Regions from separate parts of the Streptomyces sp. NPDC088706 genome, predicted to be linked through region 1. Evidence: riboswitches for the same ligand, from Rfam matches in the RefSeq annotation. Region 1 holds a riboswitch; each other region holds the start of a gene.
What was found. A riboswitch is a leader RNA that binds a small molecule or an ion and turns the genes downstream of it on or off. The one in region 1 is predicted to bind thiamine pyrophosphate.
Positions count from the first base shown of each region.

Region 2: linked by a shared signal. The riboswitch ahead of thiC (phosphomethylpyrimidine synthase ThiC) and the one ahead of ACIQAK_RS26730 (thiamine ABC transporter substrate-binding protein) in region 1 are both predicted to bind thiamine pyrophosphate.
Region 3: linked by a shared signal. The riboswitch ahead of thiO (glycine oxidase ThiO) and the one ahead of ACIQAK_RS26730 (thiamine ABC transporter substrate-binding protein) in region 1 are both predicted to bind thiamine pyrophosphate.

Region 1 covers NZ_JBIVLW010000015.1:59,760-66,081, forward strand. The annotation lists gene ACIQAK_RS26720 (phosphatidate cytidylyltransferase) at 1-983, shown strand, start outside; gene rlmN (23S rRNA (adenine(2503)-C(2))-methyltransferase RlmN) at 1,084-2,190, shown strand; TPP riboswitch at 2,256-2,372, shown strand; gene ACIQAK_RS26730 (thiamine ABC transporter substrate-binding protein) at 2,455-3,555, shown strand; gene ACIQAK_RS26735 (iron ABC transporter permease) at 3,609-5,222, shown strand; gene ACIQAK_RS26740 (ABC transporter ATP-binding protein) at 5,228-6,250, shown strand.
Region 2 covers NZ_JBIVLW010000003.1:496,972-503,293, reverse strand. The annotation lists gene ACIQAK_RS11745 (hypothetical protein) at 19-840, shown strand; gene ACIQAK_RS11740 (DUF805 domain-containing protein) at 1,010-1,366, opposite strand; gene thiC (phosphomethylpyrimidine synthase ThiC) at 1,674-3,494, opposite strand; TPP riboswitch at 3,487-3,620, opposite strand; gene ACIQAK_RS11730 (YibE/F family protein) at 3,691-5,031, shown strand; gene ACIQAK_RS11725 (SsgA family sporulation/cell division regulator) at 5,051-5,488, opposite strand; gene ACIQAK_RS11720 (helix-turn-helix domain-containing protein) at 5,590-6,322, opposite strand, start outside.
Region 3 covers NZ_JBIVLW010000001.1:320,024-326,345, forward strand. The annotation lists gene ACIQAK_RS01470 (hypothetical protein) at 1-383, opposite strand, end outside; gene metF (methylenetetrahydrofolate reductase [NAD(P)H]) at 432-1,349, opposite strand; gene thiE (thiamine phosphate synthase) at 1,481-2,131, opposite strand; gene ACIQAK_RS01485 (Rv2175c family DNA-binding protein) at 2,211-2,576, opposite strand; gene ACIQAK_RS01490 (FAD-dependent oxidoreductase) at 2,670-3,914, opposite strand; gene ACIQAK_RS01495 (hypothetical protein) at 3,944-4,285, opposite strand; TPP riboswitch at 4,349-4,461, shown strand; gene thiO (glycine oxidase ThiO) at 4,459-5,667, shown strand; gene thiS (sulfur carrier protein ThiS) at 5,664-5,876, shown strand; gene ACIQAK_RS01510 (thiazole synthase) at 5,879-6,322, shown strand, end outside.

The DNA of each region.
Region 1 (6,322 bases):
AGCAGACTCGGCCCATGCCCAACGTGCCGGACGTTCCCGACGCAGGTAGAGACGCAGAGAGCCCCGACGGCCGGGACGGGGACGCCGCGTACGTCAGCGGCCCCCTGTTCCGTGACGAGAAGCCGCAGGAGCCCATGTCCACCCCGTTGCCGTCCCCGCCGCAGAAGAAGCGTGCGGGGCGTGATCTGCGCGCCGCCATAGGGGTCGGCCTGGGGCTCGGCGCCGTCATCGTGGCCTCGTTGTTCATCGTGAAGGCCGTCTTCGTCGGCGTGGTCGCCCTCGCCGTCGTGGTCGGCCTCCGGGAGCTCACCTCCCGGCTGCGGGAGCAGAAGGGCATCAAGGCGCCCCTCGTCCCGCTGGCGGTGGGCGGGGCCGCGATGGTCGTCGCCGGTTACGCGCGGGGCGCGGAGGGCGCCTGGGTCGCCATGGCCCTGACCGCCCTGGCGGTGCTGGTCTGGCGGATGACCGAACCGCCGGAGGGGTACCTCAAGGACGTCACCGCCGGCGTCTTCGCCGCGTTCTACGTCCCGTTCCTCGCCACCTTCGTCGCCCTGATGCTGGCGGCGGACGACGGGCGGTGGCGGGTCCTGGTCTTCCTCGTCCTCACCGTCGTCAGCGACACCGGGGCGTACGCGGTCGGCTGGCGCTTCGGCACCCACAAGCTCGCGCCGCGCATCAGCCCCGGCAAGACCCGCGAGGGTCTGCTCGGTGCCGTTTCCTTCGCCATGGTCGGCGGCGCGCTGTGCATGGAGTTCCTGATCGACGGCGGCGCCTGGTGGCAGGGGCTGCTGCTCGGTCTCGCGGTCGCCGTCAGTGCCACCCTCGGCGACCTGGGCGAGTCGATGATCAAGCGGGACCTCGGGATCAAGGACATGGGCACCCTGCTCCCCGGCCACGGCGGCATCATGGACCGGCTGGACTCGCTGCTGCCGACCGCGCCGGTGGTCTGGCTCCTGCTGGTGCTGTTCGTCGGCTCCGGCTGAGCCCGTACGCACCCGTCCCACCTGCACGTTCTACGAGTGAGGGTCCGTCGTCCACAGGGCGGCGGGCCCTCACCCGTCTGTCTGCGACACTGGATGAACCATGCCTAAGCCCGGAGAACTCACTTTCGTCGCGCCCCGCGGAGCCAAGAAGCCGCCGCGGCACCTCGCCGACCTCACGCCCGCCGAGCGCAAGGAAGCGGTCGCCGCGACCGGCGAGAAGCCGTTCCGCGCCCAGCAGCTCTCGCAGCACTACTTCGCGCGGTACGCGCACGACCCGGCGCAGTGGACCAACATTCCCGCCGGGTCCCGGGAGAAGCTCGCCGAGGCGCTGTTCCCCGACCTGATGTCCGTGGTCCGCCACATCAGCTGCGACGACGACACCACCCGTAAGACGCTGTGGAAGCTGCACGACGGGACGCTCGTCGAGTCCGTCCTGATGCGCTACCCCGAGCGCGTCACGATGTGCATCTCCTCCCAGGCCGGCTGCGGGATGAACTGCCCCTTCTGCGCCACCGGGCAGGCCGGGCTCGACCGCAATCTGTCCACCGCCGAGATCGTGCACCAGATCGTCGACGGCATGCGGGCCCTGCGCGACGGCGAGGTGCCCGGCGGTCCTGCCCGGCTCTCCAACATCGTCTTCATGGGCATGGGCGAGCCGCTCGCCAACTACAACCGCGTCGTCGGAGCGATCCGCCGGCTCACCGACCCCGAGCCGGACGGTCTCGGCCTCTCCCAGCGCGGGATCACCGTCTCCACCGTCGGGCTCGTCCCGGCGATGCTGCGCTTCGCGGACGAGGGCTTCAAGTGCCGCCTGGCCGTCTCGCTGCACGCCCCGGACGACGAGCTGCGCGACACCCTGGTCCCCGTCAACACCCGGTGGAACGTGCGCGAGGTGCTGGACGCCGCCTGGGAGTACGCGGAGAAGTCCGGCCGCCGCATCTCCATCGAGTACGCCCTGATCCGGGACATCAACGACCAGGCCTGGCGCGGCGACCTGCTCGGCCGGCTGCTCAAGGGCAAGCGGGTGCACGTCAACCTGATCCCGCTCAACCCCACGCCCGGCTCCAAGTGGACAGCCTCGCGGCCCGAGGACGAGAAGGCGTTCGTCGAGGCCATCGCGGCCCACGGCGTGCCCGTCACCGTCCGGGACACCCGCGGCCAGGAGATCGACGGGGCCTGCGGGCAGCTGGCGGCCTCCGAGCGCTGAGTGCGGACGGCCTCACGGCACCCGGCCGAAAACCGCCGGTGTAGCCTGGGCGCGAAATCAACTTCATATTCCGACAGGGGAGCGCCACAGCGCTGAGAGTGCGGCACCGAGGACAGGTCGGCCGCAGACCCTCTGAACCTCGCCCGGGTCATTCCGGGTAGGAAGTTCGGACCTTACTCAAGCTGTTGCGCCCTGCCCGCTTCCGGTACGACCCGGCGGCGGGCAGGGCCGCGTCTCTTCCTGGTCACCTCCAGGAGGAATCACATGAACACCACCAAGAAGTACGCCTCGACCGCGCTCGCGGCGGCGCTCGGCGTCACCGTCCTCGCGGGCTGCGGCGGCTCGGGCGACAGCTCGGCCGGGTCCGGCGCGTCCAAGGGCAGCGGCTCCAGGACCGTCACCCTGGTCACCCACGACTCCTTCAACGCCTCGCCAGCGGTGCTGAAGCGGTTCACCAAGGAGAGCGGCTACACCGTCAAGCTCCTCAAGAGCGGCGACGCCGGCGCCGCCCTCAACCAGGAGATCCTGACCAAGGGCTCCCCGCGCGGCGACGTCTTCTTCGGCGTCGACAACACCCTGCTCTCCCGCGCCCTCGACAACGGCCTCTTCACCGCGTACGAGGCCAAGGGCCTGGACCGGGTCGCGGAGGGCACCGAGCAGGACGACAAGCACCGCGTCACGCCCGTCGACACCGGCGACATCTGCGTCAACTACGACAAGAAGTACTTCGCCGACAAGAAACTCGCGCCGCCGCAGACCTTCGAGGACCTGCTGAAGCCCGCGTACAAGAACCTCCTCGTCACCGAGAACGCGGCGAGCTCCTCGCCCGGCCTCGGCTTCCTCCTCGGCACCGTCGCCACCCAGGGCGAGGACGGCTACGAGGCGTACTGGAAGAAGCTCAAGGCCAACGGCGTCAAGGTGGTCGACAGCTGGGAGCAGGCCTACAGCGAGGAGTTCTCCGGCTCCGCCGGCGGCAGGAAGGCCAAGGCGGACCGGCCGCTCGTCGTCTCCTACGCCTCCAGCCCGCCCGTCGAGGTCCTCTACGCCGACCCGCGGCCCGAGGAGGCCCCCACCGGCGTCTCCACCGGGACCTGCTTCCGGCAGACCGAGTACGCCGGACTGCTGGACGGCGCGAAGAACGAGGAGGGCGGCAAGGCGCTGCTGGACTTCCTGATCAGCAAGCCGTTCCAGGAGGACGTGCCGCTGAACATGTTCGTGAACCCGGTCGTCACGGACGCGAAGCTCCCGGCGATCTTCACCGAGTTCGGCGAGAGTGTCGACAAGCCGGCCACGGTGGCGCCGGACAAGATCGCCGCCAACCGTGAGCAGTGGGTCCGGTCGTGGCACTCGCTCGCCGTGAAGTAGCCGGTACCGCCGGCGGGGGAGGGCGGCGCGGGGCGGCGGTACGGCTCGGCCTGATGGCCGTGCCCGTCGCGTTCTTCGCCCTCTTCTTCGGCTACCCCGTGACCGCGATCGTCGGCCGTGGGCTGAAGGTGGCGGGCCGGTGGCAGTTCGGGCGGATCGGCGAGGTGCTGATCCGCCCGGACATCCTCGACGTCCTCTGGTTCACCACCTGGCAGGCCCTCGCCTCCACCGCGCTCACCCTGCTGATCGCCCTGCCCGGCGCGTATGTCTTCGCCCGCTTCGACTTCCCCGGGAAGCAGGTGCTGCGCGCGGTCGTCACCGTGCCCTTCGTGCTGCCCACGGTCGTCGTCGGCACCGCGTTCCTGGCGCTGCTCGGGCGCGGCGGCTTCCTGGACGAGCTGTGGGGGCTGCGGCTCGACACCACCGTGTGGGCGATCCTGCTGGCGCACGTCTTCTTCAACTACGCCGTGGTCGTACGGACGGTGGGCGGCCTCTGGTCGCAGCTGGACCCGCGCCAGGAGGAGGCCGCCCGGGTGCTCGGCGCCGGACGGTTCGCCGCCTGGCGGCGGGTGACGCTGCCCGCGCTCGCTCCGGCGGTGGCCGCCGCCGCACTGATGGTCTTCCTGTTCACGTTCACCTCGTTCGGTGTCGTGCAGATCCTCGGCGGCCCGGGCTACTCCACCCTGGAGGTGGAGGTCTACCGCCAGACCGCCCAACTGCTCGACCTGCCGACGGCCGCCGTGCTGACCATGGTCCAGTTCGCGGCGGTCGGCGCGATCCTCGCCCTGCACGCCGTGACCGTACGCCGCCGGGAGCGGGCGCTGAAGCTCGTCGACCCGGCGCAGACCTCCCGCCGGCCGCGCGGCGCCGGACAGTGGGCGCTGCTCGGCGGGGTGCTGTTCACCGCGCTGCCGCTGATCCTGCTGCCGCTCGGGGTGCTGGTGGAGCGGTCGTTCGACGGGCCGGGAGGTCACGGCCTCGGCTACTACAGGGCACTCCAGACGGCCGGGGGCAGCGGCTCGACCTTCTTGGTGCCGCCGCTGGAGGCGGTCGGCAACTCACTGCGATACGCGTTCGTCGCCACCCTCATCGCCCTGGTCGTCGGCGGTCTCGCGGCGGCAGCCCTGACCCGGCGGGCGGGGCCGCTGGTACGCGGATTCGACGCGCTGCTGATGCTGCCGCTCGGGGTCTCCGCCGTCACCGTCGGCTTCGGCTTCCTGATCACCCTGGACAAGCCGCCGCTGGACCTGCGGACCTCCTGGATCCTGGTCCCGCTGGCCCAGGCGCTGGTGGGCGTCCCCTTCGTCGTACGGACCATGCTCCCCGTACTCCGTGCGGTGGACGACCGGCTGCGCGAGGCCGCCGCCGTGCTGGGGGCCTCACCGCTGCGGGCCTGGCGCGAGGTCGATCTGCCGCTGGTGCGCCGGGCGGTGCTGGTCGCGGCCGGGTTCGCGTTCGCCGTGTCGCTCGGGGAGTTCGGCGCCACCGTCTTCATCGCCCGGCCCGACAACCCGACCCTGCCGGTCGCGGTCGCCCGGCTGCTGGGTCGGTCCGGGGAGCTCAACTACGGGCAGGCGATGGCCCTCAGCACGATCCTGATGCTGGTGTGCGCGGCCTCGCTGCTGCTCCTCGAACGCATCCGTACCGACCGATCCGGGGAGTTCTGAACGACATGCTGAGCTTGCAGGCGGCCACCGTACGGTTCGGGCAGCGGGCCGCCCTCGACGCCGTCGACCTGGAGGTCGCCGACCACCGGATCGTCTGCCTGCTCGGCCCCAGCGGCAGCGGGAAGTCCACCCTGCTCCGGGCCGTCGCCGGGCTCCAGCCCATGGACGGCGGCCGGGTGCTGCTGGCCGGCCAGGACCAGGCGGGCGTCCCGGTCCACCGGCGCGGCCTCGGCCTGATGTTCCAGGATCACCAGCTCTTCCCGCACCGCGATGTCGGCGCCAACGTCGCCTTCGGGCTGCGGATGCACGGCACCGGGCGGGCGGAATCCGAGCGCCGGGTCCGTGAACTCATGGAGCTGGTGGGCCTCCCCGGCGCCGAGCGACGTGCGGTCGCCGCCCTCTCCGGCGGGGAGCAGCAGCGCGTCGCCCTGGCCCGCGCTCTCGCCCCACGCCCCAAGCTCCTGATGCTGGACGAGCCGCTCGGCCAGCTCGACCGCAGCCTGCGGGAACGGCTCGTCGTCGAACTGCGCACCCTCTTCCAGGACTTGGGTACGACGGTGCTAGCCGTCACCCACGACCAGGGCGAGGCGTTCGCGCTCGCCGACCGGGTCGTCGTGATGCGGGACGGCAGGATCGCCCAGGAGGGCAGCCCGCTGGACGTCTGGCAGCGCCCCGCCTCCGCGTTCGTCGCCCGCTTCCTCGGCTTCGACAACGTCACCCCCGCCACGGTCACCGGCCGGGCCGCCGCCACCGCCTGGGGCAAGGTGCCGGTGCCCGAGGGCTCCCCGCAGGGCGAGGCCGACCTGCTGGTGCGCCCCGCCGGGGTCCTGATCGGCGCCCCCGAGGACGGGCTGCGCTGCACGGTCGGCGTCCGCACGTTCCGCGGGAACCACGTGACCGTGCGGCTGGCCCCCGGGAACGCGCCGGTGCTGGAGGCCGAGTGCGCCCTGCGGGACACCCCGGACGAGGGCGCGGTGGTGGGCGTCCGCTTCGACGCGGCGGAGACGGTGGTGCTGGCAGGTCCCTAGGCGGTGGCCCGGGGTCCCGGGTGCGGCGGCGGGCCGTCCGTGGGGGACGGGAGGGGCTGCCGCCGTCCCCAG
Region 2 (6,322 bases), on a different contig from region 1:
CCGACGGAGCATCGGGGGATGCAGATGACAAGCGCTCCGCACCTGCTGGCCGAGGACGGCCCCGAGTACGGGCGGATCCTGGACGACGCACTGCGTCACGCCCACGAACGCCCGGACCTGGAGGGCGTCGGTGACCGGCTCAACACCGAACAGCTGCGCACGATGGCGCTCAACGCCACGGCGCTGATCACCGCGGCCGCCGCCACCGAGTACGAGCACTACGTGAAGGCCCGGGCCGAGCTGCGCGCGGCGAGCGCCACCGTCCAGGAGGGCGAGCCGTACGCGGACGGCTCATCGACGGTCGAACCGGGCGCCGGCATAGGAGCGGTGCTCACGGTCCTCACACCGCTCCTCGCGGGCGCCGCCGCCGTGATCTTCCTGCTCGTCGGCTATCTGCTGAAGGCGGTCAGCCCGTCGGTCGCCTTCGCCACCACCATGGTGGCGGCCGGGTGGTTCTTCGCGGCCGTCGCCGCCGCGGCCATCCTGGTCGCCGCCGGGGGGCTCCTCGTCACCGCCCTGCGCAACGGCTCGACCTCCCTGGCCGCCGAGGACGAGGAACAGGGGCTGCCGGAGGAGGTCGCCAGGGCCAGGGAGGCCTGGCGGCACGCCCTGCTGGAGCGCGGCATCCTGCCGTTCCTCCGGGACGCGCTGGCCGACCCGACCGCGGGCCCCGCCGCCCGGACCCCGCACCGCTCGCCCAACCGCATTCCGAAGGTCGGCTACAGCAGGCCGGACTTCTCCGGCCCGGAGGACGGCCCGTCGGCGGGGCCCCGGCCGACCTTCACGAGCCCCGACTTCAGCAGCCCGGACTTCGGCGGGCCGGAGCACCGGCCGGAATAGCGGTACGGGGCCGAGCCCTCCGGCCCCGTACCGGGCAGAGCCCTCCCGGGGTCCGGGAGGGCTTGCGGCTCCCGGCCGGCCCCGCCCTCGCCCCCGGAAACGCCGCAGGCCGGGGCGGCAAGTGCCGCACCCGGCCCGGGAGATGCTCCGGATCGACCGGAGCAGTGGATCAGACCGTCTGCGGAGCGAGCTTCGGGTTGGTCCCGTACTCGTTCGCCTCCGCCTTGCCCTCCGAGGCAAGGAAGACCAGCAGGACGATGCCGCCGACCAGCGGGACGAACGAGATCAGGAACCACCAGCCGGACCGGCCGGTGTCGTGCAGCCGGCGCACCATCACGGCGAGCGACGGGATGATCGTCGCAACCATGTAGATGAGGTACGGGACCGTCGTGTCGATCGCGGCGCCGAGACCCATCAGGATGGCCACCACAATCAGGTTGATGAGCGTGAACAGCCAGTACTCCTTGCGGCGCGCGCGTCCACTGAAGCCTGCGTAGTTCTTGAGTACGGCCAGGTACCAGTTCACTGTGTTTCCCTCCCCAGGCCCCCCGTGCGAGGGCCACCAATTTCAGCCAAGCAAGCCGGAAAGTAAGCCACAGATAAGGAGCGGGTCAAGCTCAGTTGACGCAGCTGCGAAACGTACATCCAGCTGCCGCACGACTGTGTCCATACTGTCGCCTAACAAGGCCCGCAACCACACCAGATGATCATCAAGGCCGCAAGGCGCCCATAAGGGAAGCCCGTTGGCCTCACGTCAATCGGTCAAGAGGCTGGAACGGCAGCCGTCCCCGACACCGCCGGGGGTGTCGGGGACGGCGATCGGGCCGCAGAGGCTAGTCGGCGATCGGCAGGTAGACGCGGTTGCCGGCGGCCGCGAACTCCTTCGACTTCTCGGCCATGCCCTCCTCGATCTCCTCCTGTGAACCGCCGTGCTGGCGGCGGATGTCCTGGGAGATCTTCATCGAGCAGAACTTCGGCCCGCACATGGAGCAGAAGTGCGCCGTCTTCGCCGGCTCGGCGGGCAGCGTCTCGTCGTGGAACTCCCGGGCCGTGTCCGGGTCGAGGGCCAGGTTGAACTGGTCCTCCCACCGGAACTCGAACCGAGCGTCGGAGAGCGCGTCGTCCCACTCCTGCGCGCCCGGGTGCCCCTTGGCGAGGTCGGCCGCGTGGGCGGCGATCTTGTAGGTGATCACGCCCGTCTTCACGTCGTCCCGGTTGGGCAGCCCCAGGTGCTCCTTGGGCGTGACGTAGCAGAGCATCGCCGTGCCCCACCAGGCGATCATCGCGGCGCCGATGCCCGAGGTGATGTGGTCGTAGGCGGGCGCGACGTCCGTGGTCAGCGGGCCGAGCGTGTAGAACGGCGCCTCCTCGCAGATCTCCTGCTGGAGGTCGATGTTCTCCTTGATCTTGTGCATCGGGACGTGCCCGGGGCCCTCGATCATGGTCTGGACGCCGAACCGCTTGGCGATCGTGTTCAGCTCGCCCAGCGTGCGCAGCTCGGCGAACTGCGCCTCGTCGTTGGCGTCGGCGATCGAACCGGGGCGCAGCCCGTCACCGAGGGAGTAGGTGACGTCGTACGCCGCGAGGATCTCGCAGAGCTCCTCGAAGCGCTCGTAGAGGAACGACTCCTTGTGGTGCGCCAGGCACCAGGCCGCCATGATCGAGCCGCCGCGCGAGACGATACCGGTCTTGCGACGGGCCGTCAGTGGGACGTACGGCAGGCGCACTCCGGCGTGCACCGTCATGTAGTCCACGCCCTGTTCGGCCTGCTCGATGACGGTGTCCTTGTAGATCTCCCAGGTCAGCTCCTCGGCCCGGCCGTCCACCTTTTCCAGCGCCTGGTACAGCGGGACGGTGCCGATCGGTACGGGGGAGTTGCGCAGCACCCACTCACGGGTGGTGTGGATGTTGCGGCCGGTGGACAGGTCCATGACCGTGTCGGCGCCCCATTTGGTCGCCCAGGTCATCTTGTCCACCTCCTCCTCGATGGAGGAGGTGACGGCCGAGTTGCCGATGTTGGCGTTGACCTTCACCAGGAACCGCTTGCCGATGATCATCGGCTCGATCTCGGGGTGGTTGACGTTGGCCGGCAGCACGGCGCGACCCGCCGCGATCTCCTCGCGGACGACCTCGGCCTCGACGTTCTCCCGGATCGCGACGTATTCCATCTCCGGGGTGATCTCACCCCGCCGGGCGTACGCGAGCTGGGTGACGGGGCGTCCGTCGCGGCTGCGGCGCGGCTGGCGCGGCCGGCCGGGGAAGACGGCGTCCAGGTTGCGCAGCCCGCCGCGCGGCGAGGTGTGCTTGAGCCCGTCGTCCTCGGGGCGGGCCGGGCGGCCCGCGTACTCCTCGGTGTCGCCGCGGGCGATGATCCAGTTCTCCCGCAGGGGCGCGAGGCCGCGGCGGACATCGGTGTCGATGGAGGGATCGGTGTACGGCCCCGACGTGTCGTACAGCGTCACGTCCTTGCCGTTGGTCAGGTGCACCTGTCGGACCGGCACCCGGAGGTCCGGGCGTGAGCCCTGGACGTACCCCTTGTGCCAACCGATGGACTTCCCGGCCTCGTCCTTCGGGGTCCCGTCGCCCGGCGTCGTGCCGTTCGGCGTTCCGTCGTTCTGTTTCGAGGCAGGCGTGCGTGCGTCCGCTGTGGTCATGAGACCTACTCCCTACGCCGGCATTACCCGGTAACAGGTTCGGCGGTCGGCGCAGCGTGTTCCGTACAGATGTACGGCGGTCAGCGCCCTCTCAGCCCGGTGCTCCGAGCTCCCGCGTGTGCAAAGGTGCCTCCACGCTAGCGTCCTTTCCGGCGAGCTGACCAGAGGGCCCTCCCGTTCTTGCGATGATCGCCCCGTGACCTCCCCCCAAAGTGACCCCGCACCCCCGCCCCAGGACCACCCCCACGGCCACACGCACAGCCACGGGCCCGCCGCCCCGGTCTCCCAGCACCTGCGCAAGGTCATCGCCGCGGTACTGATCCCGTTCGCCACGGCGGTCGTCGTCGGCCTGATCGCGTTCTGGCCCGGTGGCGCCCCCGACCACGAGCGCACCGGTGTCGGATTCGACCGGCAGACCCAGGACGGCAAGGTGGTCCAGGTCGTCAAGGTCGACTGCGCCGACGTCAACGCCGCGCAGGTCCCGCCGACCGGTGACACCTCCACCCCCCCGGGCCGGGAAGCCGTGGACGAGGAGGAAGGGGAGTGCGCGAAGGCGACCGTCGAAGTGACCAGCGGTGACGACAAGGGCCGCAGGTTCGTCGAGGTGGTCCAGCCGGACGCGCCCCGCCAACTACGCGAGGGCCAGGGCGTGGTCGTGGCCTACGCCCCCGACGCGCCCCGCGACCTCCAGTACTCCGTCACCGATGTGAACCGGAAGATCCCGATGACGCTGCTGGCCGCGATCTTCGCCCTGGCGGTGGTCGCGGTGGGCCGGCTGCGCGGGGTGATGGCGCTGGTGGCGCTGGCCGTCTCGTTCGCCGTACTGACGCTGTTCATCCTGCCGGCGATCCTGCAGGGCTCGAATCCGCTGGTGGTGGCGGTGATCGGGGCCAGCGCCATCATGCTGGCGGCGCTCTACATGTGCCACGGGGTGACCGCGCGCACCTCCGTAGCGGTCATCGGCACGCTGATCTCCCTGCTGCTGATCGGGCTGCTGGGCTCCCTGTTCATCGGCTGGGCGGACCTGAGCGGCAACACCGACGACAACACCGGCCTCATCCACGGGCTGTACCCGGACATCGACATGAGCGGTCTGCTGCTGGCCGGTGTCATCATCGGATCGCTCGGGGTGCTCGACGATGTGACGGTCACCCAGACCTCCGCCGTCTGGGAACTGCATCAGGCGGACCCGCGGATGGGTTGGCGCGGGCTGTACCGGGCAGGTATCCGCATCGGACGGGACCACATCGCCTCGGTCGTGAACACCCTGGTGCTGGCGTACGCGGGCGCGGCGCTGCCGCTGCTGCTGCTCTTCTCCATCGCCCAGAGCAACGTGGGGACGGTGGCCAACAGCGAGTTGGTCGCCGAGGAGATCGTCCGGACGCTGGTCGGTTCGATCGGTCTGGTCGCGTCGGTGCCGGTGACGACGGTGCTCGCCGCACTGGTGGTCTCCGCGGACCGCCCGGGGACCGGCACCTCCTCATCCACGGCCGCCGCCCCCGCGCGGACCGGCAGGGGCCGCCGCCGTAAGGCGTGAGGCGGGGAGGTACGGGCGCTCAGCCCGCGTTCTGTTCCTCGGCGAGGATGCGGCCGAGCGCCTCCTCCAGGTTGCCGTCGAAGTCACCCAGCGTGTGCTCCTGACCGAGGGGCACCAGCTTGTCGGTCCGGTCGAGGAACGCCACCAGCGGTGCCGTGCCGGCTCTGAACAGCGCGCGGTCCGCGCCCACCTGGAGGCGGATGTGCACATCGCCGAGGCCCTCGGGCTCCGTCGGCCCGATGTGCACATCGCCGTCGCCACTGGGGCTGTTGATCCCGTCCAGCAGCAGCTCGCGGCCGAATGCCCAGGTCACAGGGGCATCGCCGGGCAGATGGAACGTCATCCGGATGGCATAGGGATCAGCCACCTCGTACCGGAGCTCCACCGGAATACGGAAGGAGAGCTCCTCGGAGACGAGGAAGCTCATCATGACCTCTGCTTGAACCGACTCGCGCATCGTTCAACCCCGCAGTAGATGAAACTGGCCAGGAATGATCCCCTATGGCCCTATTGACGCCATCGTGGTGCACGCGATAGCAGATCACAAGGAGTGATTTTTCAGATACTGATAGAGAACACGAACGAACGCAAGAGGCTCGCCACTTCGCCACGTAGCTGTTCGACTGCGGGCAGCAACCGTTCCTCCCGGTCCAGGGGTACGGAAATGGCCATGGCCGCAATGGTGGCACCGGCCGTGACGGGAATGGCGGCGCAGACGGTCCCCAGTGCGTACTCCTGGCGTTCGATGACCGGTTCACCCCGCCGCAACGTCCGCAGCCGCTCCAGAAGTGCCGCTCGATCTCGCACTGAGTAACGGGTAAGGGGCCGAACGGGGTGCCGGTCGAGGTGGTCCTCGCGGTCCTTCTCGTCGAGCTGGCCGAGAAGGCACTGCCCGATCGCGTGCGCGTGGCCGGTCTCCCGGAAGGAGGCCCACTCGTCCACCGCGGGGGTGTCGGGGGCGTCCGCGACCCCGATGAGCTCGATCTCACCGTCCCGGTAGACAGCGCAGTACACCGGGACCCCGATGACGTCCCGCCAGTGCGCGAGGGAGTCGGTGACGGTGGCGGGGCGGCTTCTGGGGCCCTGGGCCGCGGTCAGGTTCTCGGCGGCCTCGCCGAAGAGGAAGACACCGTTCTCCCGGCGGAGATAGCCCTCATGAGTGAGGGTGCGCAGCAGGTGGTACGCGGTCGGCAGCGGTAGGCCCGCCTCACGTGCGAGCTGCTTGGCGGGCGCCCCGTCCCGATGGGTGCCCACAGCCTCCAGCAGCCTCAACGCCCGCTGAACCGAACCG
Region 3 (6,322 bases), on a different contig from region 1:
CCGTGGCCGGGAGAGGGGAAGCCGGGATCGGCGGCGGGGTCCGAGACCTCCAGGCCGGAGACCTCCAGCGTGGGCTTCTGGGCGGCCGCGCGCTCGGCACCGGCGCGGCGGCGGCGGCTCTCCCCCGGACTGCCGCCGATGGCCCAGCCGGTGGAGAAGCCGCGGCGGAAGGAGAGCGTCACATAGGTCTGGCCGGTGGCGAAGGCGAGGGTCCCGATGACGATGACCGGGACGGAGGCGAGCAGGACCCCCATGACCACGCCGAGGAAGCCGCCGAAGGCGAGGAGGCGCCAGCGCAGGCGCGCCTTGTACTGCAGCAGGACCTCGCCGAGCAGCCACAGTGCCACCAAGCCGAATGCGATGTAGAGGACCGTCCAGCCCACGCCCGCCCCCTCCTGCGGCCGCAGCCGCTCGGGGGCGGGTACGGCCGGTCACGACTGCTTGTGCAGTCCGAGATTCTCGTAGATTTCGAGCGTTGCCGTCGAGTTGTTGAGCGTGATGAAGTGCAGTCCGGGCACACCCTCGGCCAGCAGTTTCGCGCAGAACTCCGTTGCGAACTCGATGCCAATGGAGCGTACAGCGGCCGGATCGTCCTTGACCGCGAGGATGCGCTCTTTCAGCGGCGTCGGGACCGTCGCGTTGCTGAGCTGAGAAAATCTTTCCAGTTGTTTCACACTCGTGAGCGGCATGACCTCGGGGATCACCGGCGTCCGGCAACCGGCGGCGACCACCCGGTCACGCATGCGGAGGTAGTCCTCCGGCCGGAAGAACATCTGGGTGATCGCGTAGTCGGCCCCGGCCCGGCACTTGTCCACGAAGTGGCCGATGTCCGTCTCCCAGTCGGCGGAGCGCGGGTGCATCTCGGGGAACGCGGCGACGCCGACGCAGAAGTCGCCGGACTCCTTGATGAGGCGGACCAGGTCGGCCGCGTACTTCACGCCCTGCGGGTGCTCCACCCACTCCCCCATCGGGTCGCCGGGCGGGTCGCCGCGGACCGCGAGGATGTTCCTGATCCCGGCGTCGGCGTACTGGCCGACCATGTTGCGCAGCTCGGCGACCGAGTGGCTCACCGCGGTGAGGTGGGCGACCGGGGTGAGCGTGGAGTCGGCGGCGATCTGCTGGGTCGCCCGCACCGTCCCGGCCCGGGTGGAGCCGCCGGCCCCGTAGGTCACCGAGACGAAGCTCGGACGGACCGCCTCGACCCGGCGCAGCGCGTTCCAGAGGTTGCGCTCGCCCTTCTCGGTCTTGGGCGCCCAGAACTCGAAGGAGTACGAGGTCTTGCCGGTCGCGAGCAGGTCACGCACGGTGCGTGCGTGGTCCGTCCTGGTGGAGGGTGTCCCAAGGGCCATAGGGGGAGGTTAACCAGGGGGTGGACACTCGCCCAACCAGAGCAGCCAAAATTGTCTCGTTTTGCCGGTTTGCCGTCCATCCCTTGGGACGACGGGGGCCCGGGGTACTGCGGTCACCGTGGAAGAGCTGCTCAGAGCGCGTGTGCCCGGACCCTCTTGGCCAGGTCGGCGGCGGCGGCCGAGGGGTCGTCCGCCTCGGTGATCGCCCGGACGACCACGATCCGCCGGGCGCCCGCCTCCAGCACCCGGTCCAGGTTCCCCGCGTCGATCCCGCCGATCGCGAACCAGGGGCGCGGCTGCGCCAGGGAGGCGGCGTACCGCACGAGGCCGAGGCCGGGGGCGTGGCGCCCGGGCTTGGTGGGGGTGGGCCAGCAGGGACCGGTGCAGAAGTAGTCCACGCCCTCCTGGGCGACGGCGGCGTCGACCTCGGACTCGGCGTGCGTGGAGCGGCCGACCAACCGGCCGGGGCCGATGATCGCGCGGGCGGCGTCCACCGGCAGGTCGCCCTGGCCCAGGTGCAGGACGTCGGCGCCGATGGCGTGGGCGACGTCGGCGCGGTCGTTGACGGCGAGGAGCTTGCCGTGGCGCCGGCAGGCGTCGGCGAGGACCGCGAGGTGATCGAGCTCCTCGGCGGCCTCCATGCCCTTGTCCCGGAGCTGGACGATGTCGACCCCACCGGAGAGCGCGGCGTCCAGGAACGCGGGGAGGTCGCCCTGCTTCCTGCGGGCGTCCGTACACAGATAGAGCCGGGCGTCGGACAGCTGCTCGCTGGGCGTGGGCATGGTGGAGTCCCCCCGTGGTCGTGGCGGGATACGGGCCGCGCTGCACGCGGGGCCCGTACGCCGCTTCCGGTCGTGTCGGTCAGACGGCGAGCGCCTGGGCGCGGCGCTTCACCTCCGTACCGCGATTCTCGCTCAGCGCCTGCGCGGGGGTGCCGGGCAGGGTCGGATCGGGGGTGAAGAGCCATTCCAGCATCTCTTCGTCGGAATAGCCGTCGTCCCTCAGGAGGGTCAGGGTGCCGGAGAGGCCCTTGACCACCTTGTCGCCGTCGATGAAGGCGGCGGGCACCTGAAGCGTCCGGTTCTCACCACGGCGTACGGCGATGAGCTGGCCCTCCTTGACCAGCTGCCGTACGCGCGTCACCTCGACGTCGAGCTTTTCCGCGATGTCGGGGAGGTGGAGCCAGGCGGGGACGAGAGCATCGGTCTTTGCGTCAATCTCGGTCACAAGGACAAGCGTGCCATCCCGGACCGACAGCCGGTAGCCGGGCCGACCGTACGGGGGTCCCACGGGCCGCGCTCGTACGGTCGGCCCGCAGGCTCACAGGGCGGTGGACTTCAGCGGTACGGCGGGGTCGGCGACCCGGTCGGGGTCGAGCACGGCTCCGGATTCGATGAGCTTGCGGCCCTGGGCGAGGTCACGGGGGCGGCCCACCGCGAGGACGGCGACCAGGGCCCCGGCCTTGAGCCAGCACACCGACCAGGCGGACTCGGCGCCGTCGCCGCGCCACAGCAGGGTGTCGGCGTGGGCGTGGTGGCCGGCGTACTGCACGAAGCGGCCGAACTGCTCGGACCAGAAGTAGGGGACGGGGTCGTGGACGGGGAGCGGCGCACCGCTCTCGGCGGCGAGGATCGCGGCGGCCGCGGTCCGCGGGCCCTGGAGGGCGTTGTCCCAGTGGTGGATCAGCAGGCGTTCGCCGTAGCGGGCGGAGGGGAAGGAGGCGCAGTCCCCGACCGCGTACACATCGGGCAGGGAGGTGCGCAGCGCGCTGTCGGCGGTGATCGAGCCGTCCGGGCCGCGTTCGACGCCGGAGCCGGCGAGCCAGCCGGTGGCGGGGCGGGCACCGATGCCGACGACGACGGCCCCGGCGGGCAGGGTGCGGCCGTCCGCGAGGGCGACCGCACCCTCCCCGACCCGCTCGACCCGGACGCCGGTGAGGAGTTCGGCGCCGCTCTCCGCGTACCAGCCGGCCATCGGGGCGGCGACCTCGGCGGGCAGGGTGCCGGCCAGCGGGCGGGCGGCGGCCTCGGCGACGGTGACCGCGCAGCCGGCGGCGCGGGCGGCGGTGGCGAACTCGGCGCCGATCCACCCCGCCCCGACGACGACCACGTCATGCTGCCGCTCCAGGACGGGCCGCAGCCGGGCGGCGTCGTCGAGGGTGCGCAGCAGATGGACGCCGGGGACGCCTTCGGTGCCGGGCAGGGCGATGGGCTCGGCGCCGGTCGCCAGGACCAGGACGTCGTAGGGGACGGGGCCGCCCGCCGTGTCCAGTACGTGGTCGGCGGCGCGCAGGGCGGTGACGTCCAGGCCGAGGCGGAGCGTGATGTCCAGCGCCTCGAAGTCGACGTCGAAGGCGGAGTCCTCGGCCTTGCCCAGCAGCACCGCCTTGGACAGGGGCGGCCGGTCGTAGGGCTGGTGGGGTTCGGCGCCGATCAGTGTGACGGGGCCGGTGAAGCCGGCTTCCCGCAGGGCGACGGCGGTCTGTACGCCCGCCATGCCCGCTCCGACGACCACGACGTTCCGTGTCCGCTGCCGCGCCGCGTGGTGTTCCGTCTGCTCGCTCACGTGTACCAGTCTATTCATCTGACGCAGCGTCAGGCGGGTACTTCCTCCACCACGCTCGTCCCGCTGCCCTCCTGGGACTCCCACGCCCAGCGCTCCTCCAGCCGCACCCGGCCGTCCGCGAGATCGACGACGGTGGAGAGGCAGTGGCCGCAGGAGGTCGTCCCGTCCTGCTTGAGCTGGACGTAGCGGAAGTCGAGCGCGTCCCCCTCGCGGGTGCCGACGAGATGACCGCGGACGACGTCACCGCCCGCGTACTCGGCCCAGATCCGGCCGCCCCGCTCGTGGTACGTGAAGCGGGTACGGGTGCCCACCTGGCCGGGGGCCTGGTCGGCGACGGGCGAGAGGACGAGTCCGTCGAGTGAACGGGCCACGGTGGCTGCTCCCTTGACCGGCCGCTTACCGGCCGTGGGCGAGTGGGTCTAGGCTGGCCACGGTAGAACACTCGCGGGAGCCCGGACGCACCGGGCTGAGAGGGAGGCTGGAGCGCCTCCGACCGTACGAACCTGATCCGGGTCATGCCGGCGAAGGGAGGGGCTGGACACCCATGCGCGTCTCGGGGAAAGCCTCCGGAATCCCGGGGGGAAGCTCAGGATCCGACGTCCTCGTCATCGGGGGCGGCGTCATCGGCCTGGTCACCGCGTGGCGGGCGGCCCAGCGCGGGCTGGCCGTCACCGTGGCCGATCCCGATCCGGGCGGCGGGGCCGCCCAGGTCGCGGCGGGCATGCTGGCCGCCGTCACCGAACTGCACTACGGCGAGGAGATGTTGCTCGGCCTCAACCTCGCCTCCGCCGCCCGCTATCCGGAGTTCGTCGCGGAGCTGGAGGCGGCGAGCGGCCGGGAGACCGGTTTCCGTACCTGCGGCACGCTGGCCGTCGCGCTGGACTCCGACGACCGCGCCCATCTGCGGGAGCTGCACGCCCTCCAGGAGCGTTCGGGCCTGGAGTCGGTCTGGCTCAGCGGCCGTGAGTGCCGACGCCTGGAGCCGATGCTGGCGCCGGGCGTGCGGGGCGGGCTGCGGGTCGACGGCGACCACCAGGTGGACCCGCGCCGGCTCGCCGCCGCGCTGCTGGCCGCCTGCGAGCGGGCGGGGGTCGCCTTCCACCGGGCCCCGGCCGAGCGGCTCACCGTCGCCGGGGGCCGGGCGGCCGGAGCCGTACTCGAAGGCGGTACGAAGCTCAAGGCCGACCAGGTCGTCCTCGCGGCGGGCAGCCTCAGCGGCCGGCTCGCGGGGCTGCCGGAGGAGGCCGTGCCGCCGGTCCGCCCGGTCAAGGGCCAGGTCCTGCGGCTGACCGTGCCACCGGCGTACGCCCCCTTCCTCAGCCGGACCGTGCGCGCCGTGGTCCGGGGCGGCCACCTCTACCTCGTACCGCGCGAGAACGGCGAGCTGGTCATCGGTGCCACCAGCGAGGAGATGGGCTGGGACACCACGGTCACCGCCGGCGGGGTGTACGAGCTGCTGCGCGACGCCCATGAGCTGGTACCCGGCATCACCGAGCTGCCGCTCACCGAGACCCGGGCCGGTCTGCGCCCCGCGTCGCCCGACAACGCACCCCTGCTCGGCCCGACCGCCCTGCCCGGTCTCCTCCTCGCCACCGGCCACCACCGCAACGGCGTCCTGCTGACGCCCGTCACCGGTGACGCGATGGCCGAGGTGCTGACCACCGGCGAGCTGCCCGAGGTGGCCCGCCCCTTCGCCCCGGGCCGGTTCGCGTCCGCCGTCGCCGCCCCCGTACTCCAGGAGCAGCCCGCATGAGCCCGTCCGTATCCGTCTCGGTGAACGGGGAGCCGCGCACCCTCGACGCGGGCACCCCGCTGGACCGCCTCGTCGCCACCCTGACCGCCGCGCCGTCCGGGGTCGCCGCCGCGGTCAACGAATGTGTCGTGCCGCGCGGCCGGTGGGCCGCCACCACGCTCGGCGAGGGTGACCGCGTCGAGGTCCTGACCGCCGTACAGGGAGGCTGACCGTGTCCGACGACGTCTTCACCCTGGGGCCCGCCACCTTCGGATCGCGGCTGATCATGGGCACCGGCGGCGCGCCGAGCCTGGAGGTGCTGGAACGCTCCCTGATCGCATCGGGGACCGAGCTGACCACGGTCGCCATGCGCCGGCTCGACCCGACCGTGCAGGGCTCGGTCCTCTCCGTGCTGGAGCGGCTCTCCATCCAGGTGCTGCCGAACACGGCGGGCTGCTTCACCGCGGGCGAGGCGGTGCTGACCGCGCGGCTGGCCCGGGAGGCGCTCGGGACCGACTGGGTCAAGCTGGAGGTGGTGGCCGACGAGCGGACGCTGCTGCCGGACCCGATCGAGCTGCTGGACGCGGCCGAGATCCTGGTCGACGACGGGTTCACCGTGCTGCCGTACACCAACGACGACCCGGTCCTCGCCCGGAAGCTGGAGGACGTGGGGTGC